One region of the Massilia sp. AB1 genome, then DNA from elsewhere that is predicted to be linked to it. Evidence: riboswitches for the same ligand, from Rfam matches in the RefSeq annotation. Region 1 holds a riboswitch; the other holds the start of a gene.
The links. Region 1 has a riboswitch for glycine ahead of J8847_RS06140 (hypothetical protein). Riboswitches for the same ligand answer to the same signal wherever they lie in the genome.
Positions count from the first base shown of each region.

Region 1 (15,394 bases):
GCTGGCCGAGCTGGCCGCGCTGTCGAAGCAGCGCCATGCGGCGCTCGCCGCGGCCGGCTGCGAAGGCTCGGAAGCGGGCATGGAACCCTGGCTGGCGGTGGCCGGCAATCCGGAAGTGCGGCGCCAGTGGGAAAGCCTGCTGGAAATCTCGCGCGACGCCAAGGAACTCAACCGCGTCAATGGCATGCTGATCAACAAGCAGCTGGCGCACAACCAGGGCGTGCTGAACGCCCTGCGCACCCCGGCGGGCGCCGCCTCCGCCGGCATCTACGGCGCCAGCGGCCAGACCCTGGGCGCCGGTCCCTCGAAGCGCTTCGTGGTCGGCTGATCCGCGACGCATGAAAAGAAATGGCCGCATCCGCGGCCATTGTCGTTTTGGGGGCGGCGGTCAGCGCGACAGCGTGTAGGCCGACGGTCCCAGCTTGCGCAGCAGCGCGATGTTGGCCTTCTGTTCCCTGGTGAACTTGCCCATCATCTCGGCCGCCTGCTTCTTGTCCATCATCGATTCCATGCCGACGAACAAGCCGGCGTGCACCAGCGCGAGGGTGCTCAGCGCGAATTCGCGGGTGCCGATGCCGTGCTTGCTCAGCACCGCCTTGGCGCGCGGCTGCGCCTCGATGGCTTTCACGTAGTCGTCGACCGACAGCTCGTTCTTGCCGTCGTCCTCGTCATTGTCCTTTTCCAGTTTTTTCAGCTCCGGCGCGGCGGCCTTGATCTTCGCCAGCAGGGCCGGCGTCAGCACGAAATGCTCTTCCGGATCGGCGGCGAAGGACGGGGCGCTGCACAGCGAGAGGGCGACGAGCAGCGAGGCGGCGATGTGGATCGGTTTCATGACATTCCCTGGCAAAGTTGTTATGGCCGCGATTATAGGAGCCGCCCGCGTTCCGGAACCGCCGCTTGCGACGAATCCCCCCTCCGTGGTGTGATCCGCCGGCCACGTGCATGACTTCGATTTTTACGAAGAAATCTTTCGCTAAACTTCGCTTTTCCAGATAACGGGCTTGGCGTATCCTTTCGTGTAGGCAATACCGTCTTGCTTTGAACAACAACACTGGAAACGACATGAAACGCATTCTTCTCTTCCTCGCTACCAACGTCGCCGTCATGCTGGTGCTAAGCATCACCGCCAGCGTGCTGGGCGTAAACAAATTCCTGACCGCGAACGGCCTGAATCTGGGCATGCTGCTGGTCTTCGCCGCCCTGATGGGCTTTGGCGGCGCCTTCATCTCGCTGCTGATGTCGAAGCCGATGGCCAAGTGGTCGACCGGCGCGCGCGTGATCGAACGCCCGTCCAACTCGACCGAGCAGTGGCTGGTCAACACCGTCGCCGCCCAGGCGCAGCGCGCCGGCATCGCCATGCCGGAAGTGGCCGTCTATCCGGGCGAGCCGAACGCCTTCGCCACCGGCGCCACCAGGAATTCCTCGCTGGTGGCGGTGTCGACCGGCCTGCTGGAATCGATGACGCAGGAAGAAGTCGAGGCCGTGCTGGCCCACGAGGTGGCCCACATCGCCAACGGCGACATGGTCACCCTCACCCTGATCCAGGGCGTGGTCAACACCTTCGTGATCTTCCTGGCGCGCGTGGTGGCGTGGTTCGTCGACCAGGCGCTGCGCAAGGACGATGAAGAAAGCACGGGCCCCGGCATTGCCTATACCATTACCGCAATCGTCTGCGACATCCTGTTCGGCATCCTGGCCAGCGTCATCGTGGCCTGGTTCTCGCGCCAGCGCGAATACCGCGCCGACGCGGGCGCCGCCCGCATCCTGGGCACGCCGCGCCCGATGATCAACGCGCTGGCCCGCCTCGGCGGTATTGCGCAAGGCGGCCTGCCGAAGAACATGGCTGCCTCGGGCATCGCCGGAGGCGGTATGATGTCGTTGCTGAGCAGCCATCCGTCGTGCGAAGACCGTATCGCTGCCCTGCAACGCGGATAAGAGAACTTAAAAGAACTACCAACAAGGCCAGGAACCTCGATGCGGTACGCTCCACTGTTGTTGCCAGTACTGTTTGCCGCGGCGCTGGCCTACCTCCTGCAGCACTTCCTGGGCTCGCTCGCCTGGGCCGGGCTGCTGGCGGTGATCACCTGGCCCCTGCACCAGCTGCTGCTGCGCCGCGGCTGGCCGCCCCTGGCCAGCGCCGCCACCCTGCTGGTGGCGCTGCTGGTGAGTTTCATCGGTCCCTCGATCCTGCTGTTCAACGCCCTCACCAACGAGCTGGCGGGCATCGAGCGGATGCTGACCAACGTCAACCTGACCGGCGTGGCGCCGCCGTCCTGGCTGTACCGCCTGCCGCTGCTCGCCGAGCCGGCCATCAAATGGTGGAACGAGCACCTGGCCGTGCCCGGCGGTTTGCGCGCCCTCATTCAGACCGGGCTGGGCGACTTCATGCCGCAGCTGACCGGCGCGGCGCGCCTCTGGGGCTCGACCATCCTGGCCAACGCCCTCTACCTGTTCCTGACCCTGCTGACCCTGTTCGTGCTCTACCTGCACGGCCCGGCCGTGGTGCGCTATGTCGACGGCGCCGGCGAGCGCCTGCTGCCGGCGCATTATCCCAGGCTGCGCGCGATCCTGCCGCTCTCGGTGCGCGGCACCGCGCTCGGGCTGTGCTCGATCGCCGTGCTGGAAGGCATCGTGCTCGGCATCGCCTACGCCATCGCCGGCGCGCCCGCGCCCGCCCTGCTGGGCGTGATCACCGGCTACCTGGCCTTGATCCCGGGCGGCGCCCCGCTGTCCTTCACCATGGTCTCGCTGCTGCTGCTGGGCCAGGGCCATGCCGGCGCGGCCCTGGGCCTGTTCGCCTGGGGCGCGGTAGAGCTGTTCATGGTCGACAAGTTCATCCGCCCCAAGCTGATCGGCCAGCGCGTCAACCTGCCCTTCCTGGCGGTGCTGTTCGGCCTGCTCGGCGGCGTCTCGACCATGGGCGTGCTGGGCCTGTTCGTCGGCCCCTTCATGATGGCGGTGCTGTTCGCCTGGCTGCGCGACGGCCGCGGCGCCGAGCCTGTGGAAGCTGTCCCGGCCGCCGGGAAGGCCGAACGCATCGGCCAGGATACGACCGTCTAGCGCTCAAGCGGCCAGGCGCTTGCTCATGAGGGTGGCGCCGGACGGCGTGACCCGCTCTTCCATGATGCTCCACCCGAGCCTCTTGTAGAAGCTGACCGCACGGCCGACCGACAGGTACATGGTCTCGACGCCGAGGGCCTGGGCCTTGGCTTCGAGCGCCTTGACGATCTGCTCGCCGACCCCGCCGCCGCGGTAAGCCTCCTTGATGTACATGCCCGCCAGCCAGGGCGACAGCCCTTCCCGCGTGCTCGGCTCTTCCATCTTGATGCTGCCGGTGCCCAGCAATTCGCCGTCCCGTACCGCCACGTAGGCGATGGGCAGCCGCTCGGTGTTGGCCCGCTCTTCCAGCATCGCCAGCAGCTGCGCCTTGTCCACGCCGTTGGCGAGGAACAGGTCGGACCACTCGCCGAAGATGAGGTCCGCGATCTCGGGGATGAACTGTTTGTGGTTGGCGAGGTAGTCGACGATCATGGGGGGGATCCTTGTATCTTGTGAAAGAGGCCGGCGCTTCCAGTGTACGTGGCGGCCTGTCCTGGCGGCAAGCTGGCGATTTTGTCAGGTCGGCCACGTCCGACTCCTCCTACGCAGCCTTGTACCGTGCGCCTATTGGGCTCCAGGTGCGGATGATTAAGATGAAGCTGTCCCGTCATCTATGCCAAGGAGAACATGATGAACGATAGAAATAAGTCCACCCCGAAACGCGGCCGCGACGACGACCAGCGCCGAGGCCAGGCCCTGCGCGGCAGCGCGGATTCCGGCTCCGGCTTCGTGGCCGACGACAGCGCCGGCTACTCCAGCGTCGGCGGCCAGAACGAACAGCGCGAAGCCACGTCCGGGCGCTACACCAACTTCAACAGCGCTTCGCCGGAGAGCAATGTCGGCCCGGCCGGCGCGCCGCAAACCAGCCACGGCAACGCCGGCGGGCCCGTGCCGGGAGGCACGGTCGAAAAGGCAGAGGGTAGCCAGGGCCAGCAGAACCGCCAGCAAGACGAAGTCGCCATGGCCGGCGGCGGCAATCCCAGCGATGCGGCCGCCGCGGACGGCGGCCTGGGGAACCGGGCCGGCACCGACGACGACAGCGACAAGCTGGACCAGCGCCGGGACCGCGACGCGGGGCGCTGAGCCGACATGCAGACGCTGGTGCAAAAACAACAAGCGGGATAAAACCGTTGAGTTATTTGAAATAGCTGGGCTATCCTGTCTATACGACTGGCGCCCAGGCGCCGGCCGCGGTATCGGGAGAGACTGTCTATCCGACAGCGCCGAAGGAGCAACCGCCCCGGAATCTCTCAGGCAAAAGGACCGATACCGCATTCACACTCTGAAGAGCCGCCGGGAGACCGTCACCCGGCGCACCGAAGGAGCAAGCAGGCCCTACCTCGGCCTGCGAAATCTCTCAGGTCCAGCACAGAGGGGGTGCCGACGCGCAATGAGCGCGCGGATTCCCTTGTGACGCTTTTTGTGTCTGGATTTCATGCATACCGAACTTGACTCCGGCGCCCCTGGCGGCGCCGCGGCGCCGTGCGCGCCTGCGCAGCGCGCCACCGCCTTCCTTCCTCATCGCCAGGGCAGTTTCCCGACGCCGTCCTAGCGCTCGTCCCGGTTGTCCGGCACGCCATGCGTGTCCTTTTGCAGCAGCAGCAACAGACGCCCGCTCGGACAGGCGGGCCGCTTTTCACCTTCACATTCAAGGAGAAGTCGTCAATGCAAGCTCAACAACGGCAATACAGGATGGCTCGGGCAAGGCTCGCGGCCCTGGCGCTCGGCATCGGTCTCGGCCTGGCGGGACCCGCAGTACAAGCGCAGGCCGCCGATCCCGGCGCGGCGCGCCAGGCCGCGGCCGGCCAGTCCGCGGCCTTCGCCGCGGCCCAGCGCGATCTCAGCCAGTTCATCAACCACCAGCTCCAGCGCCCGGGCGCGGCCCCGGACGGCTTTCCGCTCGAGGTCCAGGACCTGCGCGCGCTGAAGGATGCGCGCATCGGCTACGGCTTCCCGGTCTACACCATCGATCCGGACCAGCTGATGCGCGGCCGCGGCAGCATGAAAAGCATGGCGCGCCACGCCCAGCAATGGCGCTTCGTGGTGCTGCTGGGCGAGCGCCCGATCGGCATGGCGACGGTGGAGCAGCACGGCGGCCGCTACCAGACGGTCGCCTACGGCGCCGCGGTCCTGTCCAGGGACCTCGACGCCCTGGTCGCCGCGCACGGCAATGCCGACCGCTCCAACCTGCGCCTGCTGCGCATCTACCAGGCCCGTTCCGACCTGCTCGAAGTCGAGACCGCCGGCGGCACCCGCTTCGCGCCCCTGTATTCCGCGCGCGCTTCCCTGCCCCTGCAGCGCACCGACGCCTTCGGCCGTCCGACCGCCGCCCTGGCCGACGAAGCCGAACTGCTGCCAGCCCTGCGCGCGGCGGTCAAGCGCAACCTGGACGAGCACCGCTGAGACGGCGCCAACGACAAGCACCCATACGGAGACAAATAATGAACCAACGACTGACAGGCCTGCTGGCCGCCGCGGCGCTGACCCTGGCCGCACCGAGCGCCTTCGCGCAGTGGCGCACCCTCAACGTTCCCCTGACCACCCAGGAACACAGCCAGTGGTGCTGGTCCGCGACCAGCAAGGCGATCCTGAACCTGTACAAGAAGACCCCGAGCCAGTGCCAGATCGTGAACTGGGCCTTCGGGATCAACTACGCGTGCGGGAACACGATCTTCGACTGGAGCAGCTACGCCAACCAGCCGAACTCCATGTACGGCACCAGCGGCAGCGTACAGAACATCCTGTCCGCCTGGGGCGTGCCGAACACCGCCTACAACGTGGCCTCGTCCTGGAGCAGCGTGGTGGCCGACATCAATGCCAACCGTCCCTTCGTGATCCGCTACGGCTGGACCAACGGCGGCGGCCACATCATGGCCGGCCGGGGCTACGAGACCTATAACGGCGTGAACTACGTCTACATCATGGACCCGTGGCCGGGCGAGGGCCAGACCTGGCGCACCTACAGCTCGGCGGTGTCGGCCTACGACCACCGCTGGACCCATACCCAGCGCATGAACGCCAGCCCGGCGCTGTAAGCCCCGTCTCCAGGCCGCCGCGGCGGCCTGGAGAGCGTGGAAATGCGCGTGTTTCTCCACTCATCCAGCATGATATGGTTCGACCTCCCCCATGTCATCGACGAGCCGCGCGTGACCAACTTCAAACCGCGGGCCGGACGCCTGGCCCGCTCCGCCCTGCCATTTACCCTGCTATTCACCCTGCTGGCCGGCAGCCTGACGGCGCTGGCCGCACCGGACCGGGCCACCAGGAACAACGCCTCCATTTCCGCGCCGCTGAACGAGGACCTGGCCCGCGCCTTCGCCCTGCCCAGGGAACTCGATCTCGACCCGGCGCTGCGCGCGGAAGCCGAAGCGATGGCCGCCACCCACCTCGCCCGCATCCGGCAACTGCTGCCGGCCTGGATTGACGAGGAAAGGCGCCTGCAGACCACGCCCGCCGAGCCCGCGTCCGAGGACGATGTCTATCATGCCGTCTTCGCCCGCGTGCTCAACGAACTGGCGCTGTGGCAGGTGGAACCGGGCGACGCGGACTACGAACAGGCGACCCTGGCGGCGCTGGCCGCATCGCCCGGCGTCTGCCGGCTCCAGGGCGATGCGCGCTTCCAGGATTTCGCGAGCCGGGTCCTGCGCCTGCAAGCCATGCCGCCCGCGCGGCGCAAGGCGGCGCTCGACACCGAGCGCCGGCTGCTGGCGCACTGGGGACAGCCGCGCGCCGCCCTGCCGCCCTGGCCGGTCCTGCTGCCTCAGGACGCCGCCATGCAGGCCGTGGAGCAGATCCGGCGCGGCGGACCGCGTGCGGCGCCGGCCCTGCCGCCCGCGCTGGCCTACGCCCTGCTCGCGGAACGCAAACCCTATGCCGAGCTGGCCACGGAAAGCAAATGCCAGCTCCAGCAATGGTGGCTGCGCGCCAGCGTGGCGCAGGGCGCGACGCCCGCGGCGGCGCTCGCCGCCTTCCGCTACGGCACATTGATCAGCGCGACCGAGCGCTTCGCCGGCGCCTTCGAACCCGTCGTGGCAGCCCCGGGCGCCGTCCCCGGCTACCCCAAGCTCGCCGAGCGCTTCGACGTGACAGGGGTGATCCGCATCGCGCGTCCGCTGGACGCTTCGGGCAAAGCTGGACCGGCCAGCATCGGCGAACGGAAGATCACGGTGCGCGGCATCCGCGGCACGCGCCCGGTCGCCTTCGAGAACGTCTTCGATGCGGTGGCCCTGCACCACGCGCGCCAGGCCGGCCCGGCCACGCCGCCGGAATTCGAGATGGTCTGGACCCTGACGCCGGCCGAACCGGACACGCCGGAGAAAGCGAAGCCATGAGACTGCCCTCCCCTTTCATCCGCCTGCTGAACGGCGCCGTGCTGGGCGCGGCGCTGACAGGCATGAGCTGCTCCGCTCACGGCGCCAACTCGTCCGTGGCGGCGCCGGTCGAAGCCGCCGCCACGGACGCGTTCTGGTGCGGCGACTTCGCCGAGCTCGAACGCCGGAACACCGAATACAGGAAGCCGAACCAGTTCGACGCGGACGCGAACCTGCGCCTGAACCAGTTCCGCGCGGGCCTCGATGCGCTGTTCAACTACAAGATGAAGAACGAGGAAGCCTACCTGAAGGAGGTCGACCTGCTCACCCTGCAGTGGGCGAACGAGCACCCGCAATCGAGCTTCGCGCACGTCCTGCACGCCCGCGCGCTGCTCAGGCATGGCTGGTCGTATCGCGGCAAGGGCTTCGTCAAGGACGTGCCCCCGGAAGCCTGGAAGGACTTCCACGCCTACCTCAAGCGCGCCGCGGATTACCTGCGCCAGCATGCCGACGTGGCGCTGCAGGACAGCGACGCGCATGACATCCTGCTGGAGATCGGCACGGCCCTGGACTGGGACCGCCGCCAGATGGAAGCGATCGCGGAGGATGGCCTGAGGCGCAACCCGGACGACAGCGATCTCTACCTCCGCATGGCGGCCTCCCTGTTGCCGAAATGGGGCGGCAGCCCCAAGGTCCTCGACGACTACATCCGCAAGGTCACGGAACAGACCCGCGCGCGCCACGGCATGGCCTTCTATGCGCGGCTGTACTCGCACGCGGCGGCGAACCAGTTCGGCCATGCGCTGTTCGAGGGCAGCCACGCCGACTGGGGCAAGATGAAGCAGGGTTTCGAGGACATCCTGGCGCGCTACCCCGACAGCGCGAAACGGCTCAACCGCTATGCCTACATGGCTTGCCTGGCCAAGGACAGGGACACGGTCCTGCGCCTGCTGGGCAAGCTGGGCGAGCGCGTGGATCCCGAGGAATGGGGCGAGAATCCGGAGCGCAGCCTGGAAAGCTGCCGGCGCTGGGCCGGCGAGACCTGATCTGGGAGCGGGCCGGGGCGGGTCAAGCCGCCTTGACCGCCCTGAGCAGGGCCTCGATCCCCTGCGGCTCGACCGGACGCGAGAAGCAGTAGCCCTGCATCTGGTCGCAGCCGCGCTCGTGCAGGAAGGCCAGCTGTTCCGATGTTTCCACGCCTTCGGCGATCACGTTCAGCTTCATCGAATGGGCCAGCGCGATCACGGCGTTGACAATGGCCGCGTCGTCGGCGTCCTGGGTCAGGTCCATCACGAAGGAGCGGTCGATCTTGAGGCTGTGGATCGGGAAGCGCTTCAGGCTGGCCAGGCTGGAGTAGCCGGTGCCGAAGTCGTCGATCGCCAGCTGCACGCCCATCCCGGCCAGGCGCGCCATGGTCTCGGTGGCGGCCGCCGGATTCTCCATCAGCACGCTCTCGGTGATCTCGAGGGTCAGGTATTTCGGATCGCAGCCGGTGCGCGCGATCAGCTTGGCCACCTGCTGGGCCACGTCCTGGCCCAGGAACTGGCGCGCCGACAGGTTCACGCTGATGCGTACCGGCGGCAGGCCCTGGCGGCGCCACGCCACCTGCTGCTCCATGGCCGTGGCCAGCACCCATTCGCCGATCGGCACGATCAGGCCGGTCTCCTCGGCCAGCGGAATGAAGTCGGCCGGCGACACCATGGGCTGGCCATGCGGCTGCCAGCGCAGCAGGGCCTCGACGCCGGTCACCCTGCCGCTGCCGATGTCCACCACCGGCTGGTAGTGCAGCAGGAACTCGCGCCGCTGCAGCGCGCGCTGCAGCGCGCCTTCCAAGCGCAGGTGCTCGAAGGCCTGCTCGCCCATGTCGGCCATGTAGAAGCTGTAGTGGTGCCCGCCCTGCCCCTTGGAGCGGTACATGGCGCTGTCGGCGTTCTTGAGCAGGGTGGCGCTGTCCTGGCCGTCGCGCGGGTACATCGCGATGCCGATCGAGCCGGTCGGGAACACTTCCTGGCCGCACAGGACCAGCGGCTGGAACAGGTTTTCCAGCAGCTTCCCGGCCACCGTGGCGGCGTCCTCTTCCCCCGCCAGGTCGGGCAGCACCACCACGAATTCGTCGCCGCCCTGGCGCGCCACGGTGTCGCTGTCGCGCAGGGTGCTCGACAGGCGGCGCGCGATCTCGACGATCATGCGATCGCCGGCGTCGTGCCCGAGGCTGTCGTTGACGTGCTTGAAGCGGTCCAGGTCGATGAACATCACCGCCACCTGGCTGCCGTTGCGGTGCGCGTGCGCGATCGCCTGGGCCAGGCGGTCCTGCAGCAGCGCGCGGTTGGGCAGGCCGGTGAGCGCGTCGTGGTTGGCCATGCGCAGCAGCGCTTCCTCGGCCTGCTTGCGGCGCGAGATGTCCTTGACCACCGAGATGAAGCGCTGGTCGCCGTGGGCGTCGCGCATCACCGAGACGCTGACATTGACCCACACCGTGCTGCCGTCGCGCCGCATCAGGCGCTTCTCGCGCTGGTAGTCGTGGATCTCGCCGGCCTTCAGGCGCCGGATCAGGGCCAGTTCGTCGGGCAGGTCTTCCTCGCAGGTGAGCTGCTGGAAGAAGCGCTGCAGCAGCTCGACCTCGGTATAGCCGAGCATCTGCGACATCTTGCGGTTGACCCGCAGCAGGCGCCCGTCGCCGGAGAGCAGCACGATGCCCACGGCCGCCTGGTTGAAGGTGAGGCGGAAGAATTCCTCGCTCTCCTGCAGGCGCAGGCGCGCCTTGCGGCGGAAGGTGACGTCGTGGCCGATCAGGAGCAGCAGCTGGCCGCCGGCCTGCTGGGTGCGGCGGATGTTGAACTCGACATAGCGCAGGCCGTCGGCGCGCCCGTCCAGGGTCACCAGCACGTTGTCCTGGGGCGCGCCGGTGCGCAGCGCCTCCAGCACCCGTTCGCCCAGCTCCTGGCCGGGAATCAGCTGCTCCAGCGGACAGCCGCCCGCCAGCGCGTCTTCCGGCGCGTCAAGCAGGTCGGCCATCATGCGGTTCATCGAACGCACGCGGCGCGTGCAGTCGACCACCAGCAGGCCGGCCGGCATGCCGTCGATAACCTGCTCGAGGTAGTTCTGGTTCTGGCGCATGCTGCGCTGCGCCGCGTGCGCATAGGTGTCGAGCGCCAGGCCCATGTCGAAGCACACCACCTTGAGCACGGCGTCGATGGCCGCGGTGCAGCGCTGCGGGTCGTGGCCCAGCCGCTCCCACAGCATGTCGATGATCTCGGCCAGGTACTTGCGGTAGGCGCCGATGTACCACTTGGGCTCGAGCCCGATGCGCTGGTGCGCCATGCCCACGCGCAGGCGCTCGCGGATATAGCCCGCGTCGTAGTCGCCCGCGGTCAGGCTGCTGAAATAGGCCGACTGCGCGCGGCGCAGGGCGCGCGCCGTGCTGTCGCTGCCGAGCATGCTGCGCGTGTGCGCGAAGCGCAGCAGGTGGTCGTAGAACTCGCCGGAAAAGCGCTCGCGCTCCTGCTCCAGCAGCGCGTGCACCTCGCGCAGGGCGGCGAGGTCGGCCTCGCCCAGCTCCAGGAAGGCCTTGCGCGCCGCCACTTCCTCGCCGTCCAGGCCGATTTCGCTCGCGATCAGGTCGACCATTTCCAGTCCTTCCATCATGCCGGCCTCCGCGCGCGGGCATGCCGCACCGGCCTGTGCATCGTTGCGTCTGTCGTGTGGAATGTCATGAGGAAGCTGCAGCTGCGTGGGGTGTTGGCTGAATGGATACAGTCGTTGCATGATAGCAAAGTAGCCCCGCGCTGATCGAGTGAATACTGTGCAACTGTTGTTTATTTGGCCTATTGGCAGCAGGGTTATTGCCGCTTAGCAATGAAGTGGTGGCGCACTGTTGAACTGACGCAATATCTAGCATGCATAGCGGCGGGAGAGTAGGCAGGACACCAACCAGGAGGCATCATGTCCCGCTATTCCCACGCCTGCTTCGCCCTGCTCTTCCCCCTTGTTTTCACGTCCGCGCCGGCAGGCGCCGCCCAGCCGGCGCAGGCCGGCGTCGCGGTCCGGCTCGAGGCGCTGCGCCCTTCCGTCGGGCGCGGCGACGACGTGCCGGTGCGGGTCACCCTGACCAATACCTCGGGCGAGGCCCAGCATGTGCTGCGCTGGCGCACGCCGCTGGAGGGCGTCCAGTCCTCGCTGTTCGAAGTGCGCCGCGACGGCCAGCCGGTGCGCTACCTCGGGGTGGAGATCAAGCGGCCCGCGCCCGAGGCGGCCGACTTCGTGCTCATCGAGCCCGGCGCCTCGGTGACCCAGACGGTCGAACTGTCCGCGCTCTATGAAATGCACATCACGGGCGCTTATACCGTACGCTACAACAGCCCGGCGGCGCCGCTGCCCGGCCTGGGCGCGGGTGCGGCCCTCCACGCGGTGACGGGCGAGCTGGCCTCCAGCCCGGTCAGCATCTGGATCGAGGGCCGGCTGCCGCGCGGCGCCAAGAGCTCCCCCGTGCCGGCGCCCGCCCAGGAAGCCGCGGGCGGCAGCCTGGCCTTCAGCCAGTGCTCGAACGCCCAGCAGGAGCAGCTGGCGGCGGCGGTCGACGCGGGCCGCGCGATGGCCGTCGACAGCCACGTCTACCTGACTTCCGGCCAGGCCTACGGGCCGCGCTACACGACCTGGTTCGGGGTTCCCGATGCGCAGCGCGGCGCCAGGGCCATCGCCCATTTCGCCGCGATCCGCGACGCCTTCGAGAACAAGCCGCTGGCGCTCGACTGCGGCTGCGACGAAGCCTATTTCGCCTACGTGTATCCGGCCCAGCCGTACAAGATCTATGTCTGCAAGGCGTTCTGGAGCGCGGCGAATACCGGCACCGACTCGCGCGGCGGCACCCTGGTGCACGAGATGAGCCATTTCGACGCGGTCGCCGGCACCGACGACCATGTCTACGGCCAGGCCGGCGCGATGGAGCTGGCGCGCAGCGCGCCCGAACGCGCCCTCAACAACGCCGATTCGCACGAGTATTTTGGCGAGAACACGCCGGCCCAGCAAAAGCGGTAGCACCGTAGGTTTCAAAATGCAAGCGTGTTCCGATTGACTGTCGGATTCTGTTGACATTCCGCAAAAAACGTCACAACTGACATGAATCAACTTTACATAGGCACTTGAATCCGTAAATATCGTCAATGGGCTCTTCCTGTACAGACAACTTGTGCAGGATGCGGCCCGATAACGATGGCAGCAGCAAGCCGCATAACTTTCACACACGGAGAAACGATATGAGCTTGAACGGATTCTGGAAGTCGGCATTGGGAGTGGCAGCACTGGCGATGGCCTGCGGAGGCGCAAGCGCCGCGCCGAAGGGCATCAACATTGCTGTGGAGGCGGAAAAACACGCGCTGGGGCAGGACGACGACGTGGTGGTCAAGGTCACCCTGACCAACACCTCGGACACGCCGCAGTACGTCCTGAAGTGGCTGACCCCGTTCCAGGGTCTGGATACGCCGCTGTTCGAAGTGACGCGCGACGGCGAGCCGGTGCCCTACCTGGGCCCGATCATCAAGCGTCCGGTGCCGAAGAAGTCGGATTACTTCGTGATCAAGCCGGGCGCCACCCATACCGTCAAGGTCGAGCTGTCGGCCCTGTACGACATGAGCGTGACCGGCGACTACAAGATCAGCTACAAGGTCGCCTCGCCGGCGCTGTTCATGAACGCGGCAGCCAAGAACGACCGCGAAATGGCATCCAACGAAGCCACCCTGTGGATCGACGCCCGCCTGCCGCGCGGCGCCACCCCGCAGGCCATCCTCGACCTGGAAGCCATGAAGCGCGACGCGGGCGTGCAGCCGGCCAGCCTGAGCTACACCAACTGCACCGCTACCCAGCAGAGCACGGTCCAGCAGGCGATGGCCGCAGGTTCGTCCATGGCCAACAGCGGCAACACCTACATGGCCCAGGCCACCATGGGCCAGCGCTACACCAAGTGGTTCGGCGCCGTCACCAGCACCCGCCAGTCGACCGTGAAATCGCACTTCGCGGCGATCAAGGATGCCTTCGACAACAAGCCGGTGACCGTGGACTGCGGCTGCAAGCAGAGCTACTACGCCTACGTGTACCCGACCCAGCCGTACAAGATCTACGTCTGCCGCGCCTTCTGGTCGGCGCCGATGACGGGCACCGACTCCAAGGGCGGCACCCTGGTGCACGAGATGAGCCACTTCAACGCGGTGGCCGGCACCGACGACCACGTCTACGGCCAGAGCGGCGCCGCCAGCCTGGCGATCAGCGACCCGAACAAGGCTGTCGACAACGCCGACAACCATGAATACTTCGGCGAGAATACCCCGGCACTGAACTAAGCGTTCGCCGCGTTAAAAAAGGGGGAGGAAGCAGCGATGCTTCCTCCCCCTGTTCATTTCATTCGCGCCTTGCTTATTTCGCGGCGTAGGTAAAGCGCACCGGCTCCGACGGACTGGTGCTGACTTCATCGAGCTTGTTAACGTCCGGCAGCCAGGGGCCGGGATAGCTGATTTCATAGCTCTGCGCGCCCTTCCTGAAAGCGTAGGCGCGCGTGATGTCGACCGTGTTGAGATGCATGGTGTGCGGCTTGACCTCGAGGTAGTCGGCGGCCGTGTAGGCGGCGCGCTTGACCATCGGGCCGGCATACTGCACCTCGCGCCCGCCCCTGGCTTCGCGCAGCTCGAAGCGCTTGCCGGTGAGTTCGTCCTCGGCCGCGACTTCGCGCGGCACCCAGATCGTCTGTTCGCCGTGGTTCTCGATGGTCACGCGCACCAGCACCTTGCCGCCGGTGGTTTCCACGTCCAGCCGGTGGCGCACGTTCACCTCGGCCTCCACGGCGCCGCTGGCGCCGACCAGTCCCGCCAGGGCCAGCAGTACCGCCGGCATACTCCGTTTGACATGCATTCGCGCTCCCATGGCCATGAAATATTATTTCAACAAGCAGGCTACCACGAAAGATTCTTGCAATTCTTAACTGAAAATTAGGCGCTGCTCAGCCACCCAGTTCGCCTCCGGTTTCGGGCAGCGCCGCCAGGATCATGACCGCCACGCGGCGGTTGCGCGCCTGCCCGGTGGCGTCGGCATTCGACGCCACCGGCCGCGTCGCGGCATAGCCGATCGCGGACAGCCGCGCCTCCCCTACCCCGCTGTCGATGAACAGGCGCACCACGCTGCTGGCGCGCGCGGCCGACAATTCCCAGTTGGACGGATAGACGGCGCTGGCGATCGGTACATTGTCCGTATGGCCTTCGACCTCGATGCGGTGGGAATCGTTCCTGAGCAGGCCGCCGACCGCGCGCAGGATCTCGTTCGCGTCCCTTCCGAGCACCGCTTCGCCCTGGCCGAACAGCACGCTGGCGTTGATCTCGACGCTGATGCCGCGCGCGTTCTGGGTCACCCGCACCTGGCCCGATTTCACCAGCGGCAGCAGGGTGGCCGACAGGTCGCGCGCCAGCACCGCCATCTTCTCGCGCTCGCGGCGCGCCATCTCGTTGCGCTTGCGGTTGACGATGTGGGACAGCGGCAGCACCGGCTCGACCTGGGTGTTGACGGTGCGGGCCGCGCCGCGTCCGCCAAAGGCGTCGCCCAGCGCGTCCGACAGCACCCGGTACTTGCCCTCGTTGACGATCGAGATCGCGTACATCACGACGAAGAAGGCGAACAGCAGGGTGATGAAGTCGGCGTAGGAAATCAGCCAGCGTTCGTGGCTTTCATGGGGCTGCTCGTCGTCGTAGCGTTTGCGCGCCATGACGGACTTAGTGACGCGCCAGCAGGCTGGCCACGCGCTCGTCGATCACGCGCGTGTGGTCGCCGGTGGCGATGTCGTGGAAGACTTCGAGCAGGATTTCGTACTGCGCCACCTTGTCCGCCACGATGGCCTTGAGCTTGTTGCCGACCGGGTGGAAGAACAGGTTGGCCAGCCCCACCCCGTAGACGGTGGACACGAAGGCGACGGCGATGCCCGAACCCAGGCGCGAGGGGTCGGACAGGTT
Region 1 covers NZ_JAGKSG010000007.1:20,678-36,071, forward strand. Annotated here, with positions in the region: gene J8847_RS06110 (flagella synthesis protein FlgN) at 1-328, shown strand, start outside; gene J8847_RS06115 (hypothetical protein) at 389-832, opposite strand; gene htpX (protease HtpX) at 1,063-1,935, shown strand; gene J8847_RS06125 (AI-2E family transporter) at 1,975-3,060, shown strand; gene J8847_RS06130 (GNAT family N-acetyltransferase) at 3,064-3,531, opposite strand; gene J8847_RS06135 (hypothetical protein) at 3,730-4,182, shown strand; glycine riboswitch at 4,287-4,375, shown strand; glycine riboswitch at 4,378-4,475, shown strand; gene J8847_RS06140 (hypothetical protein) at 4,792-5,502, shown strand; gene J8847_RS06145 (C39 family peptidase) at 5,541-6,134, shown strand; gene J8847_RS06150 (hypothetical protein) at 6,246-7,430, shown strand; gene J8847_RS06155 (DUF4034 domain-containing protein) at 7,427-8,455, shown strand; gene J8847_RS06160 (EAL domain-containing protein) at 8,478-11,054, opposite strand; gene J8847_RS06165 (M35 family metallo-endopeptidase) at 11,352-12,443, shown strand; gene J8847_RS06170 (M35 family metallo-endopeptidase) at 12,662-13,741, shown strand; gene J8847_RS06175 (hypothetical protein) at 13,815-14,306, opposite strand; gene motD (flagellar motor protein MotD) at 14,395-15,150, opposite strand; gene J8847_RS06185 (flagellar motor protein) at 15,158-15,394, opposite strand, start outside.

Region 2 (15,394 bases), on a different contig from region 1:
ACAAAGCGCCACGGCTTCCTTGCCTTATCCATAGGCCTGACGAATAAACGGGCCGCGGCCATCGGCCAAGCCGATGTATCGGGCTACCGAGCCTGTTGGGCCGACTCAAATATTGCGCAGGATCGCACCCTTGGGCGGCGCGAAATCGCGGATGTCGTTGACCAGGCCGGCGGCCTTGGCGTCGCGCGAGTTCAGATGCAGGTCCGAATACTGGTGGATGCTCCACTGCTCCGGGGTCAGCTCGACGGTCTTGCGCAGAATCGACTCGGTGCGCGAATCGTCGGCACGCAGGCCCTCGACGATGATGTTGAGCGCATCCGGACGCGAACCGGGCGAGGCGGTCGCATGCGACTTGTGGACCATGAAGCGCGCCGTCTCGCTGCAATAGCGCTCCGTGCCGCACAGGTAGAGGATGACCGCGATCGAGGCCACCGCCCCGCCGTTGTACATCACAAACTTGATCGGCGAGCTGGCCATGAAGTTGTACAGGCACAGGCCGTCGCTGACATAGCCGCCGTTGGACTGCACCAGGACATGGGCCGTCTCGATGCCGTCCTCGGTCATGGCGGCGACCGCGTCGAAGACCCGGTGGACCATGTCACTATTGACGTCGCCAGACAGCGTGAACCAGCCTGTTTTTTCCTGTTGTGCTTTGTCTTCGCTCATAGTTTTTTCCGCCTGCAAAGTGAGTGTGATAAGTGTAGCAAAACCGGCCCGCGAGCCCGGATGCCGTGCGTCAATAGTGCGCGGCAATGCTTTTAGGAATCGAAATGCCCGCGTAACCGCCCTACCTACCAACGTCATCCCGGCGAAGGCCGGGATCCAAGTTTGCTCGCGTTCCCGCCCACGTTTTGGCTGCCGGCTGCCCAACGAACTTGGGTTCCGGCCGAGGGGGACGCCGAGTCCCGGAACGACGTTCTGAGGGTAGGGGCCGCCCCTTCCTTCCCCTGGTTTCCCCCTTAGCTGGTTGACAGCAACCGCCCTCTCGCATATCCTCCACAGTCTTGACAGGGAGAGCGCAGCACGCTGCCGCCGAAGGGGCACTACCCACAAACTCTCAGGCAAAAGGACCGGTCAAGGAGCGGCGGCGCATCGCGCGGCGGCTCAACTCTGGAGAGCGGCCGCGACACAAGCGGCCCACCGAAGGGGCAGGCGGCCAGGCCGCTATCTCTCAGGTACCAAGGACAGAGGGGAAAACAGCGCACGGCGACGTGCCCGCACCCCTATTCAACTGCCCTGAGGATTCCATGACGCTCAAAGCGACTCCGCTCAATTCCGCTCACCGTGCCCTAGGGGCCAAGATGGTCGACTTCGGCGGCTGGGACATGCCGGTCAACTACGGCTCCCAGATCGAAGAGCACAACGCGGTGCGCACCGACGCCGGCATGTTCGACGTGTCCCACATGTGCGTGGTCGACCTCAAGGGCGCCAACGTGCGCAGCTTCCTGCGCGGCCTGCTGGCCAACAACGTCGACAAGCTGCAGGTCCCGGGCAAGGCCCTCTACTCCTGCATGCTGAATCCCGAAGGCGGCGTCATCGACGACCTGATCGTCTACTTCTTCAGCGAAGACTGGTTCCGCATCGTCGTCAACGCCGGCACCGCCGACAAGGACGTGGCCTGGATGAACCAGCAGAACGCCGCCACGAATTCCGGCCTGGTCATCACCCAGCGCCGCGATAGTAGTGATGAAAATCGCGACCCGATCGCCCTGATCGCGGTCCAGGGCCCGAACGCCCGCGCCAAGGCCTGGGAAGTGCTGCCGGAGACCAAGGCCGCTTCCGAAGCGCTCAAGCCCTTCAACGTCGTAATCGTCCCGGACACCGCCTTCGGCGAAGTCATGGTGGCGCGCACCGGCTACACCGGCGAAGACGGCTTCGAAATCGGCGTCCCGGCATCCAAGGCCGAAGCCCTGTGGAACGCCTTCGCCGCCGCCGGCATCAAGCCCGCCGGCCTGGGCGCCCGCGACACCCTGCGCCTGGAAGCCGGCATGAACCTGTACGGCCAGGACATGGACGAGACCGTGAACCCGCTGGACGCCGGCCTGGGCTGGACCATCGACCTGGTCTCCGAGCGCGACTTCATCGGCAAGGCCGCCCTGCAGGCCAAGGGCCAGCAAGCCAACTTCGTCGGCCTGATCCTGCGCGAAAAAGGCGGCATCCTGCGCGCCCACCAGAAGGTCCTCAGCGCCGCCGGCAACGAAGGCGAGATCACCAGCGGCACCTTCAGCCCGAGCATGCAGCAGGCGATCGCCCTGGCGCGCGTGCCGCTGGACGTGGCGGTCGGCGACACCGTGCAAGTCGTGATCCGCGACAAGCAGCTGGCCGCTTCCGTCGTCAAGCTGCCGTTCGTGCGTAACGGCAAAGTCCTCGCCGCCTAAAAGAACAAGCAATATAATCACCGCGTCACCCATACCAGGAGCCTTTAATGAACATCCCTACCGACCTGAAATACACCGAGTCCCACGAGTGGGTCCGCCGCGAGGCTGACGGCACCCTGACCGTCGGCATCACCGAATACGCGCAGGACGCACTGGGCGACATCGTGTTCGTCGAACTGCCGCAGGTCGGCAAGGCCTTCACCGCCGGCGACGACGCCGCCGTGGTCGAGTCGGTCAAGGCCGCCAGCGACATCTACGCTCCGGTGTCGGGCACCGTCACCGCGGTGAACCAGTCCGTGGCCGACGCGCCGGACTCGATCAACCAGGACGCGTACGGCGCCTGGCTGTTCAAGCTCCAGCCGACCGACGCCGGCGCTGTCGACAAGCTGCTGGACGCCGACGCCTACGGCAAGACCACCGACAATTAATGTCGCCGAGGGCGCGCCGCTGAATGCGGCGCGCCCTTTTAGTTTCACGAAGTCCCGAATTCCTCATCTTCGCCAGCCCACAAGGCGCCGGCAATTCATCTGGCCACCATCATGACCCGTTCCAGCCTCACCCAACTTGAAGCCCGCGATTCGTTCATCCCGCGCCATATCGGCCCGTCCGAATCCGAACAGGCAGCCATGCTGTCGACCCTCGGCTACGCTTCGCGCGCCGCCCTGATCGACGCCGTGGTTCCCGCCAACATCCGCCGCAAGGACACCCTGGACCTGGGCCAGTTCGTCGAGCCGCGCACCGAAGAAGACGCGCTGGCCACCCTGCGCGCGCTGGCATCCAAGAACAAGGTCATGAAGTCGATGATCGGCCAGGGCTACTACGGCACCCACACCCCGAAGGTCATCCTGCGCAACATCTTCGAGAACCCGGCCTGGTACACCGCCTACACCCCCTACCAGCCCGAGATCTCGCAGGGCCGCCTGGAAGCGATCCTGAACTTCCAGCAGACCATCACCGACCTGACCGGCATGGGCATCGCCAACTCGTCGATGCTGGACGAAGGTACCGCCGCCGCCGAAGCCATGACCCTGCTGCAGCGCGTCGGCAAGTCCTCGTCGAGAGTGTTCTATGTCGCCGACGACGTGCTGCCGCAGACCCTGGAAGTGATCCAGACCCGCGCCCAGCCGATCGGCGTCGAAGTTCGCGTGATCGCGGCCGGCGACATCGAGAAGCTGGAAGAGACCTGCTTCGGCGTGCTGCTGCAATACCCGGGCGTGAACGGCGAAGTGCGCGACTACCGCGCCGCCGTGGAACACCTGCACGCCATGGGCGCGATGGTGGTCGTGGCCGCCGACCTGCTGGCCCTGACCATGCTCACCCCGCCGGGCGAATGGGGCGCCGACGTGGTCGTCGGTAACAGCCAGCGCTTCGGCGTGCCGCTCGGTTTCGGCGGCCCGCACGCCGGCTACCTCGCCACCCGCGACGAATTCAAGCGCAGCATGGCTGGCCGCCTGGTCGGCGTGACCGTCGATGCGCAGGGCAACCAGGCCTACCGCCTGGCGCTGCAGACCCGCGAACAGCACATCCGCCGCGAAAAGGCGACCTCGAACATCTGTACCGCCCAGGTGCTGCTGGCCGTGATGGCCGGCATGTACGCGGTCTACCACGGCCCGCAAGGCCTGAAGCGCATCGCCCAGCGCGTGCACCGCCAGACCGCCATCCTGGCGCGCGGCCTGCAGCAGCTCGGCGCGGAAGTGACCAACACCACCTACTTCGACACCCTGACCGTCAAGGGCGACGCAGCCGCGCTGCACGCGGCCGCCGTCAACGCCGGCATCAACCTGCGCCGCGTCGACGACCAGCACGTGGGCGTGTCGCTGGACGAGACCACCACCCGTGAAGACCTGGCTGCGCTGTTCGCCATCTTCGGCAACGGCAAGAACGTCGATATCGACGCATTGGACGAAGACGTGGCGGACGCCTTCCCGGCCGCCCTGACCCGCGAAAGCGCCTACCTGACCCACCCGACCTTCAACCGCTACCATGCGGAGCACGAGATGCTGCGCTACCTGCGCTCGCTGGCCGACAAGGACCTGGCGCTGGACCGCACCATGATCCCGCTGGGTTCGTGCACCATGAAGCTGAACGCGACCTCGGAAATGATCCCGGTCACCTGGCCCGAGTTCTCGAACATCCACCCGTTCGCGCCGAACGACCAGACCGTGGGCTACCGCGAGATGATCGACCAGCTCGAAGCCATGCTGTGCGCCGCCACCGGCTACGCCGCGATCTCGCTGCAGCCGAACGCCGGCTCGCAGGGCGAATACGCCGGCCTGCTGGTGATCCAGAAGTACCATGAGTCGCGCGGCGAAGGCCACCGCAACATCTGCCTGATCCCGTCCTCGGCCCACGGCACCAACCCGGCGTCGGCCAGCATGGTCGGCATGAAGGTGGTCGTCACCGCCTGCGACGAGAATGGCAACGTCGATCTGGCCGACCTGAAGGCCAAGGCCGAGCAGTACAGCAAGGACCTGGCCTGCGTCATGGTCACCTACCCGTCGACCCACGGCGTGTTCGAGGAAGGCATCAAGGAACTGTGCGAGATCGTGCACGCCCACGGCGGCCAGGTCTACGTCGACGGCGCCAACATGAACGCGATGGTCGGCGTGGCCGCGCCGGGCGCCTTCGGCGGCGACGTCAGCCACCTGAACCTGCACAAGACCTTCTGCATCCCGCACGGCGGCGGCGGTCCGGGCGTCGGCCCGATCGGCGTCGGCGCGCACCTGGCCAAGTTCCTGCCGAACCAGCTGTCGACCGGCTATGTCCGCGACGAAGCCGGCATCGGCGCGGTCAGCGCGGCGGCCTACGGCTCGGCCTCGATCCTGCCGATCTCGTGGATGTACATCGCGATGATGGGCGCGGAAGGCCTGACCGCGGCGACCGAAGTGGCGATCCTGAACGCCAACTACATCGCGCGCCGCCTGGCGCCGCACTACCCGGTGCTGTACACCGGCCACGACGGCCTGGTCGCGCACGAGTGCATCATCGACCTGCGCCCGCTGCAGGACAAGACCGGCATCAGCAACGAAGACGTGGCCAAGCGCCTGATGGACTTCGGCTTCCATGCCCCGACCATGAGCTTCCCGGTGCCGGGCACCCTCATGATCGAGCCGACCGAGTCCGAGTCGAAGGCCGAGCTGGACCGCTTCATCGAAGCGATGATCACCATCCACGCCGAGATCGTGAAGGTCGAACGCGGCGAGTACGACAAGATGGACAACCCGCTCAAGGGCGCGCCGCACACCGCGGAGGTGGTCACCGCCGACGACTGGAAGCATGGCTACACCCGTGAAGTGGCGGCCTTCCCGGTTGCCTCGCTGCGCAAGAAGAAGTACTGGCCGCCGGTCGGCCGCGCCGACAATGTGTACGGCGACCGTAACCTGTTCTGCGGCTGCGCGCCGATCAGCGACTACGAATAATCGCTGATCGACCAGCTTATTTGCGGCTCGACGCGAGCCGCAAGTGGGAGCTCGGATGACGGCGGCGTTCGCGCGCGAATTCGCGCGGGACGTCGCCGTCTTCTTTTTGGGCCGCCGCTTGTTCGGGCGGCTCGGCCTGCGGCTCTTCCAGCCGGAAACCGGACATGGTGCGCGACAGCGCCAGCGCCTGCATCTGCAGGGTGCGCGCGGCCATGGCCGCCTCTTCGACCAGGCTGGTGTTCTGGCGCGTCACCTGGTCCATGCGCACGATGGCCTGGTTCACGTCCTCCAGGCTGGATTCCTGGCCCTGGCTGGCCGAGCCGATGCGGCTGACGATATCCTCGACCTGGCGCACCGAGCTGGCGATCTGCTGCATGCTGGTCCCGGCCTGCGCCGCCCAGGCGGTGCCGCCGTCGATCTCGGCGACCGACTGAGTGGCCAGCAGCCGGATCTCTCCAGCCGACGCAGTCACCCTGCGCGCCAGATGGCGCACTTCGCTCGTCACCGCCGCCATGCCCGCGGCGTCCGGTCCCGCGCGCGCCGCATCCAGGCCCGCATTGAGCGCCAGCGTGTTCGCCTGCGCCGCCAGGGCGTCCAGCCCGTCCACGATCTCGACCACTCGATGGGCGCTGCGCTTGCCGGAATCCAGCGCCGCCAGCAGGCGGTCCACCACGCTGCCGCCCGCGTCGGCCGCCTCCCCTGCCGACGCCGCCAGCTGGTTGGCCTCCAGCGCGCTGTCGGCCGTGAGGTTGACCCTGGCCGCCAGGTCCTTCATGGAGCTGGCGGTATCCAGCATCGATCCGGCGCGGAACACGGCGCGGCTGCCCAGGCTCAGGCTGCCCAGCTTGATGTCGCGCGAGGCGATGCCGATCACGCGCGCCGATTCCAGGATGCTGCGCAGGGTGCCGTTGAGGTTGCGGATGCTGGCGTCCAGGGCGCGCGAGGTCTCGGCGATCTCGTCGCCGCCATAGGCGCGCTCGCGCACCGTCAGGTCGCCGCTGGCCAGGCCGCTCACGGCCGCGCCGATGCCGCGGATCTCGTCCAGCAGCAGGCGCCGCACGGCGAAGGTGATGGCCAGCGAGATGCCGATCGCCAGCACGATCACGATGGGCATCAGGGTCGACATCACGCGGAAATCCGACTGGGCGCTGTTGGACGCCTGGCGCGACAGGGTTTCCTCGATCACGGCCAGGTCGGCCAGGCGCTGGGCCACCACCGCGAAGGCGCTTTCGGCCTTGAGCATGGCGTTGGCCGAGATCGAGCCGTCGAGCGGCGCCAGCTCGATCACGTCGCGCACCGCCGCGGTATAGGCCTGGTGGGCGCTGATCGCCTGCTCCACGTGGCGGCGCTCGGCCGCGTGCGGACCGGTCATGCGCGCCAGCTGGCTCAGGCCATCGGCGATGCGTTCATGCTCGATCAGGATGTCGCGCCGCAGCGGCTCGGTGCGGGCGATGGGAAAGCTGCCGCCCATCCAGCTCAGCAGGCGGTAGATATCGGCATGGGTTTTCTGCGATTGCGCCGCCAGGCTGCTGGCGGCGCGCATGCTGGCGGCGCGCTGCCCGACGATCTCTTCGAGCGAGGCGTTCTGGCGCACCATCGCGTAGTAGGCGGAACAGGACAGCAGCACCAGCAGGAACAGCACGGCGCCGGGCGCCAGCAGCAGCTTGGGACCGATGCGGAGACGGGCCAGCATGGCCTACCCCATGCGTGCGGGCTGCGGCGAAGGGGAAGCGGCGCGCGCTGCGCAGATTAACAGCGATGGGGTCATGGCGTCCTCCGGTTGAAGCACAAAGTTTCCCAAGTGCATTCAACGAATTTACCCCATGACCGGCGCCTGGTATTTGTGCCAGCGCAAAGACGGACTGCCGGACCCGCTGGCCCGGCGCGGCGCTATGGGTCAGCTATCAGGCCTTCAGGTCGTCCAGGGTCTTGCCGCCGGACAGGGCCTCGGTCACCCAGGCCGGGCGGCGTCCGCGTCCGGTCCAGGTCTGGGACGTATCGCCCGGATTGCGGTATCGGGCCGCGCCACCCGCCGATTGTCCTTTGCCCTTGCCGGACTTGCCCGGCTTGCCGCCCTTGGCGGACAGCAGTTCGTCGACGCTCACGCCCAGGTTCTTGGTCAGCGCCAGGATCTGCTCGCGCGCTTTCTTCACCTCTTCCTGCTGGCGCGACTTGATCTGCTTTTCGACTTCGAATTGCAGGCCTTTCAGTTCAGCCAGGTTGTAGTTCGACAAATCGATGTTGGCCATGCTCATCCTTTGAGAGTGTGGTGGGTAATGCAAGCGTACCATGTCCAAACAAAACTGGTGAGGTACACGGAATAAGATCGCAATTATTTTTGATTGGATTCCAATTGCGGCAAGACTCATGCGAGAGGAATAAATACCAGCCTTGAGGCCGAATATGCCGAAATTTTCCATTTCCGGTATTGATATTATCGCAAGCGCCGCGATATCTCGCGGTGCAAGCATGAATAGCCGAGCTTATTTCGGTGAACGCCAATAAGAAATGGAGACAAAATGGAACACTCCGGCAGGCTGCACGCATTCGATAACCTCCGCGCCGTCATGATGTGGCTCGGCATTCTGCTGCACGTCGCCATCAATCACACCACGGGCGACTCGCCCCTGCCCTGGCGCGATGCGCAGACCTCGCCGATTGCCGACCTGATCCTCCTGTTCATCCACGCTTTCCGCATGCCGGTGTTTTTCATCCTGGCGGGCTATTTCGTCGCGATGCTGATCGCGGGCCGCGGCGCCAGGGGCATGCTGGCGCACCGCATGCGCAGGCTGCTGCTGCCTTTTGTCGTGTTCTGGCCGGTGCTCATCGTCTGCACGACCATCGTGATGCTGGTTTACCTGCACGTCATGGCGCGCGGTACCGCAGGCATCGAACTCTCGCTGCTGGCGAAAAAGAGCGCCGGCGCCTCGCCCTTCAATACGATGCACATGTGGTTCCTCTATTACCTGATCTGGTTCTGCGCGCTGAGTGCCGCCCTGGCGCCGGTGTGGAGCCGCATCTCCGTGCGCGTGCGCGAGGGAATCGATACGGCGTTTCTTGCGTTGGCGGGCAATTGGTGGGGTCCGCTATTGCTGACCATTCCGCTGGCAATCGTGGGATCGTTTTATCGCGCCGGCGTGATGGCATCCAGCGGCTCCTTCATTCCGCAATTGCCGGAAATGGTGCATAACGGCCTGTTCTTCGTCACCGGCCTGCTCTTATATCGTTCGCGCGAGGCCTTGTTCCCGCATTTCACGAAACATTGCTGGAAATACGCGATTGCGGGCCTGGTGGTATTCATCGCCGCGCTCGCTGCATTCGATATCTTCACCAGAAAACCGGGGACCGTTCCCCATATCGAAGCCGTGATTGCCTATGTCTATAACCTGAGTAGCTGGTGCTGGAGTTTCGCCCTGATCGGCCTGTTCCTGCGCTATATGCAGCATCAGAATCGCGTGCTGCGCTATGTATCGGAAAGCTCGTATTGGGTGTTCCTCGTGCACATGCTGGGCACGATCGGATTCGGCGCCATGGTCTACACCTGGCCGCTCGGCGTGGTCCCGAAGATGATGCTGAATGTCGCGGCGACCACGGTGGCATCCCTGCTCAGCTACCAGCTGCTGGTCCGCCATACCTTCATCGGCGTGCTGCTCAACGGGCGGCAGCGGCCCAGGGACGGCCGCCTGCCGGCCCAGGCAAGCGCGGGGCCGGCGTGAGCGGTCTCAGGACCTCGAGTGCAACACCCGCGCGGACGCCCGGCAAGCAGCCGGTACAGGATGGCGCTTACTCTTTCAGCGTCTTGATCTGGGCGCTTGCGTCGGCGCTCAGCTTCTTCGACAGGCCGGGCACCGCGCCCAGCGCCTTCTCGTAGGCGCCCACCGCGCGCGCCTTGTTGCCGCCGGCCTGCAGCGACTGCCCCAGCCGGTAGTACACCGCGCCCTGCGGATAGATCCTGGCGGCCTGCTCCAGCAGTGGCACCGCTTCCGCATGCTTGCCCTGCTCCTGGCGGACGCGCGCCAGGCCGTACAGGCCCAGTTCGCTGTCCGGATAGGCGGCCTGCAGTTCGCGGAACACGCGCTCGCTGTCGGCGTAGCGCTTTTCCATCATCAGGCTGCCGCCCAGGCTCCACAGCGCATCGCGGCGCTGGTCGGCCAGGTCGCTGCCAGGAGCGACGTTCACCGCTCGCAGCAGGCGCTCGGCGAGGGCGAAGTCTTCTTCCCTGGTGGCGATGCGCGCCTGCATCAGCTGGCTGGTCTCCTGGCTCAATCTGGCGGTGTCCGCCGCGAGCGCGCGGCCCTTGTCCACGCCGCCGCCCACGATGCCGGGGGCCATCAGGTAGTACTGCAGCAGCGAGAAGCGCGCGCCGACGTTGTTCGGGTCGAGCTCGACCGCCTTGCGGAAGGCGTCGCGGATCTTGCCCGCATAACCCATGGCGGAGAAGATCCCGGCGCCGATCGCCTTCGACCCCAGCGCCGTGCCCAGGGCGTCATGGCAGACGGACTCGCGCGGGTTGGCGGCGACGCAGGCCTCGCCCAGCGACACGGCTTCGTCGACCCGTGCTTCCGCCGCGGTGGCCACGATCACGTCGACCTTGGCGGCCAGGGCCTGCGGATCGCGCGGCGCGCCGGCCAGGGCCGCGTTGGCCAGGCGCTCGGCGTCCAGGTAGTTGCGCGACTTCAGCGCGGCGGTATAGGGGGTGGCCATGGCCGGCGCGGCCAGCAGGCAGAGCGCGGCCAGGGCCAGGCGCGGGAACGATTCGTGGCGAACGGGGTGTGGCATGCTTCCTCTTGTCGGCGTGGACGGGCAGCGACGATTCTACGCGCCAGGCATCGCCGCGCTACCTGTTCGATCGAATAGGTCGGCAGCGCGCGGCTCAAATGAAAACAGCCCGCCGGCGCGAACGCGGGCGGGCTGCCACATGAAACCGGCGGCGCCTTAGTCCAGCTTGGCCGCGTGCTCGCGGGTCGCGTGGAAGGTCAGCTTCGGCCAGCGCTCCTGGGTCAGGCGCAGGTTGACGCCCGAGGTGGCCAGGAAGGCCATGTTGCCGGCCGCGTCGTAGGCCACCTGGTGGCCCAGCTGGTTCTCGAAGTCCGACAGCGATTTCTTGTCCTCGCTCGACACCCAGCGCGCGCTGCTGATGCTGCTGCTCTCGAACACCGCGTCCACGCCATATTCGTTGAGCAGGCGGCTGGCCACGACTTCGAACTGCAGCACGCCGACCGCGCCCAGGATCAGGTCCGAACCCAGCACCGGCTTGAACACCTGCACCGCACCCTCCTCGCCCAGCTGCTGCAGGCCCTTGTGGAGCTGCTTCATCTTGAGCGGGTTACGGATGCGCACCGTGCGGAACAGTTCCGGCGCGAAGTACGGAATGCCGGTGAAGGACAGCAGCTCGCCTTCGCTGAAGCTGTCGCCGATCTGCATGTTGCCGTGGTTCGGCAGGCCGATGATGTCGCCCGCGTAGGCTTCCTCGACCTGTTCGCGGCTCGAGGCCATGAAGGTCACCACCGAGGACAGCTTGACGTCGCGGCCCAGGCGCAGGTGCTTGACCTTCATGCCCTTCTCGAAACGGCCCGAGCACACGCGCAGGAAGGCGATGCGGTCGCGGTGGGCCGGGTCCATGTTGGCCTGGATCTTGAAGACGAAGCCCGAGAACGGCAGCTCTTCCGGCTTGACCGCGCGCACGGTGGCGTCGCGCTCGCGCGGGGCCGGGGCCCAGTCCACCAGCGCCGACAGGATCTCGCGCACGCCGAAGTTGTTGATCGCCGAACCGAAGAACACCGGGGTCTGCACGCCCGACAGGAAGCGTTCCAGGTCGAACACGTGCGAGGCGCCGTGCACCAGCTCCACTTCCATCTTGAGCTGCTCGATCTCGAGCGGGAACATCTCGGCCAGCTTCGGGTTGTCGATGCCCTTGACGATCTCGAAAGCGCCGTCGGCCTTCTCCTCGCCCGCCTTGAACAGCATGATTTCGTCCTTCAGCAGGTGATACACGCCGCGGAAGTTCTTGCCCATGCCGATCGGCCAGGTCACCGGCGCGCACTCGATCTTGAGCACCGATTCCACTTCATCCAGCAGTTCGAGCGGATCGCGGGTCTCGCGGTCCAGCTTGTTCATGAAGGTGACGATCGGGGTGTCGCGCATGCGGCACACGTCCAGCAGCTTGATGGTCTGCTCTTCCACGCCCTTGGCGGCGTCGATCACCATCAGGGCCGAGTCAACCGCGGTCAGCACGCGGTAGGTGTCTTCCGAGAAGTCCTGGTGGCCCGGGGTGTCCAGCAGGTTGATCACGTGCTCGCGGAACTCGAACTGCATCACCGAGGACGCCACCGAAATGCCGCGCTGCTTCTCGATGTCCATCCAGTCCGAGGTCGCATGGCGGCCGCTCTTGCGGCCCTTGACAGTGCCGGCCAGCTGGATCGCGCCCGAGAACAGCAGGAGCTTTTCGGTCAGCGTCGTTTTACCGGCGTCGGGGTGGGAAATGATGCCGAAGGTGCGGCGGCGGTTCACCTCGCGCGCGATCACGGCGGCGGGTTTGCCGGCCGGCGCGGGATCGAGGGAGTCATTCAGGGGTGCTGCGGTGTCGGTTGCCATAGTCGCGGCCAATTCGGGTTCGTGCAAAACCGGCGATTTTACCGTTCTTGGGGCGGCTTGTGTGAACCGCGCCACATCCTTCTCCTACGGTTTCGTCTCATTGTCAGCATTTTGTCAGCCTGGATTCAGCAATTTGACAGCTTCAGTGTTTATACTGGGCAACATTCCATGCATATTGCTTCAGCGAGGCCGACCATGATCCCAGCCACTGCCCCCCGCCAGCGCGGTTTCACCCTGATCGAGCTGATGGTGACGATCGCCATCATCGGCATCCTGGCGGCCTTCGCCTATCCGTCCTACACCGCGTACATGGTGCGCAACCAGCGCAGCGCGGCCCAGACCTACCTGATGGAACTGGCCCAGGCCCAGGCCCAGTTCCTGGCCGACACCCGCGGCTACGCCTCCAGCGTGGAAGACCTGGCGCCGGTGCCCGACAACGTCGACAGCCGGTACGAGATCACGATCGACCTCGAGGACGGTCCGCCGCAGAGCTACATCATCACCGCCACCCCGAAGCCGGGCGCCAGCCAAGCCGGCGACGTCACCCTGACCATCAACCAGGCCGGGACCCGCACCCCGGGCGACAAATGGTAATCCGCGCGCGCCATGCGGCGCCGGCCCGCGGCTTCACCTTGCCCGAGCTGATCACGGTCCTGGCCGTGATGGCGATCCTGGCCGCCGTCGCCGCGCCCGCCTACGGCAGCCTGGTCGCCGCGATGCGCGGCCGCAGCGCCGGCACCGACTTGTATACCGCCCTCAACCGGGCCCGCAGCGAAGCGATCAAGCGCAACGCCGAAGTGACGCTGGCGCCCAAGGACGCCGGCTGGCAGGCCGGCTGGGACATCGCCGACCCGGGCGACGCCGACCGCCTGCTCGACGACCATCCCGCCGTGCCCGGCGCCGCCATCGACGGCCCGGCCAGCGTGGTCTACCTGCCCAACGGCCGCGTCAAGGGCGCCAGCCTGCCCTCCTTCGACATCAGCGTGAGCGGCAGCGACGCCCGCCGCTGCGTCGCGGTCGATCTCTCCGGCCGCCCCAGCCAGACTTCCAGCGAGTGCTGACGCCATGAATACCATGCCCTCCCTTTCGTCCCAGCGCGGCGTCAGCCTGATCGAAGTCCTGATCACCATGGTGGTGGTCGCCTTCGGCCTGCTGGGCCTGGCGGCCTTCCAGGCCAAGGCCCAGGTCGGTTCCATCGAGTCCTACCAGCGCGCCCAGGCCGCGGTGCTGCTGCAGGACATGCAGTCCCGGCTGAGCGGCAACAGCGCCAATGCCGCCGACTACAAGACCGCCAACCCGCTCGGCACCGGCAGCACCGTGGGCGACGACTGCGCGACGGTCGCCGCCGGCGCCGCGCGCGACCTGTGCGAATGGAGCGCCGCCCTCAAGGGCGCGGCCGAGGAGCGCGCGGACGGCAACAAGGCCGGCGCCATGGAAGGCGCACGCGGCTGCGTCGAGCTGGTGCGTGCGGCGGACGCCAGCCCCGGCGTCTGCGTTCCGGCCGTCTACCTGGTCACCGTGGCCTGGCAAGGCATGCATGAGACCCGCGCCCCCTCGCAGTCCTGCGGCCGCGACGCCTACGGTCCCGACACCAACCGCCGCGCCGTGTCGGCGCGCGTGGCCATCGGCCTGCCCGGCTGTATCTAAGTCGTCGACAAGGAGCCGCGATGCGTCCCTACTCCCCTAGTCTGCGCCGCGCGCGCGGCTTTTCGCTGGCCGAACTGCTGGTGGCCGTGGCCATTGGCCTGGCCATCCTCGGCGGCCTTTCCGCCATGTTCGTCAAGAACATCCGCACCCAGGGCGAGATCGACAAGGCCCACCGCCAGGTCGAGAACGGCCGCTATGCGATCGACCTGCTGGCGATCGACCTGCGCAACGCCGGCTATTACGCCGAGTTCGATCCCGGCGCGCTGAGCGACCCGGCCGCCCTGCCGGCGCCTTGCGCCGCCAGCCTGGCGGACCTGAAGGCCGGCCTGCCCCTGGCCGTCCAGGGCGTGGACGACGACGCCAGCGGACTGGATTGCCTGGACGACGTGCGCGACGGCACCGACGTGCTGGTGGTGCGCCGCACCGCCACCTGTGTCGCCGGCGTCGGCAGCTGCGCCCCGACCACCGAAGGCGGGCCTTTCTTCCAGGCCTCGCTGTGCAACAACCCGACCGAGCTCGATTCGTCCAGTGTCGACGACTTCTACGCGCTCAGCCTGAGCACCGCCAACCTGAACCGCCACCAGCGCAACTGCACCCAGACGCCCAACAGCGGCACCCTGGCCGCGATCCGCCGCTACCACACCCACATCTATTACATCGCCAACAACAACCAGGACGGGGACGGCATCCCCACCCTCAAGCGCGCCGAGCTGGGCAGCGACGGCAGCGCGCCCACCTGGAGCGTCGTGCCGCTGGCCGAGGGCATCGAGAACCTGCAGCTCGAATACGGCATGGACCTGGCGAAGGACGGCGTGCCCGACGCCACCTCGGCCAACCCGGCCGGCGCCAACAGCTGCGCCGACGCCGCCTGCGCGGTGGCCAACTGGCGCAGCGTGGTGGCCGTGCGCGTGAACTTGCTGGCCCGCAACAGCCAGGAGACCGCCGGCTACGAGGACAGCAAGACCTATACGCTGGGCCTGAACGCGGACGGCAGCGAGAACACCGTCGATGCCGCCAACGACGCCTACAAGCGCCACGTGTTCCAGGCGCAGGTGGCCCTGCCCAATCCTGCTGGAAGGAGAATGCCATGACGGAGACCGCCATGAAACTGCGCCGCCGCGAACGTGGCATCACCCTGGTCACGGCCCTGGTCATGCTGGTGCTGCTGACCCTGATCGCCCTGACCACCTTCAACGTCGGCAAGTCCAACCTGCAAATCGTCAGCAACATGCAGCAGCGCGACGAGGCCACGGCGGCCGCGCGCGAAGTGCTGGAGGAAGTGATCAGCACGCCCCGTTTTTCCGAGACCCCCGGCCATGTGCTGAACAAGCCCTGCGGCGAGGCCAACGAGCGCTG
Region 2 covers NZ_JAGKSG010000011.1:1,386-16,779, forward strand. Annotated here, with positions in the region: gene J8847_RS08665 (ATP-dependent Clp protease proteolytic subunit) at 106-666, opposite strand; glycine riboswitch at 1,000-1,083, shown strand; glycine riboswitch at 1,101-1,198, shown strand; gene gcvT (glycine cleavage system aminomethyltransferase GcvT) at 1,248-2,378, shown strand; gene gcvH (glycine cleavage system protein GcvH) at 2,426-2,806, shown strand; gene gcvP (aminomethyl-transferring glycine dehydrogenase) at 2,918-5,797, shown strand; gene J8847_RS08685 (methyl-accepting chemotaxis protein) at 5,814-7,490, opposite strand; gene J8847_RS08690 (H-NS family nucleoid-associated regulatory protein) at 7,702-8,046, opposite strand; gene J8847_RS08695 (acyltransferase family protein) at 8,317-9,513, shown strand; gene J8847_RS08700 (tetratricopeptide repeat protein) at 9,581-10,576, opposite strand; gene J8847_RS08705 (peptide chain release factor 3) at 10,733-12,391, opposite strand; gene J8847_RS24125 (type IV pilin protein) at 12,587-12,985, shown strand; gene J8847_RS08715 (GspH/FimT family protein) at 12,979-13,452, shown strand; gene pilV (type IV pilus modification protein PilV) at 13,457-14,038, shown strand; gene J8847_RS08725 (PilW family protein) at 14,059-15,129, shown strand; gene J8847_RS08730 (hypothetical protein) at 15,126-15,394, shown strand, end outside.
Region 2: another riboswitch for glycine. It lies ahead of gcvT (glycine cleavage system aminomethyltransferase GcvT); the one in region 1 lies ahead of J8847_RS06140 (hypothetical protein).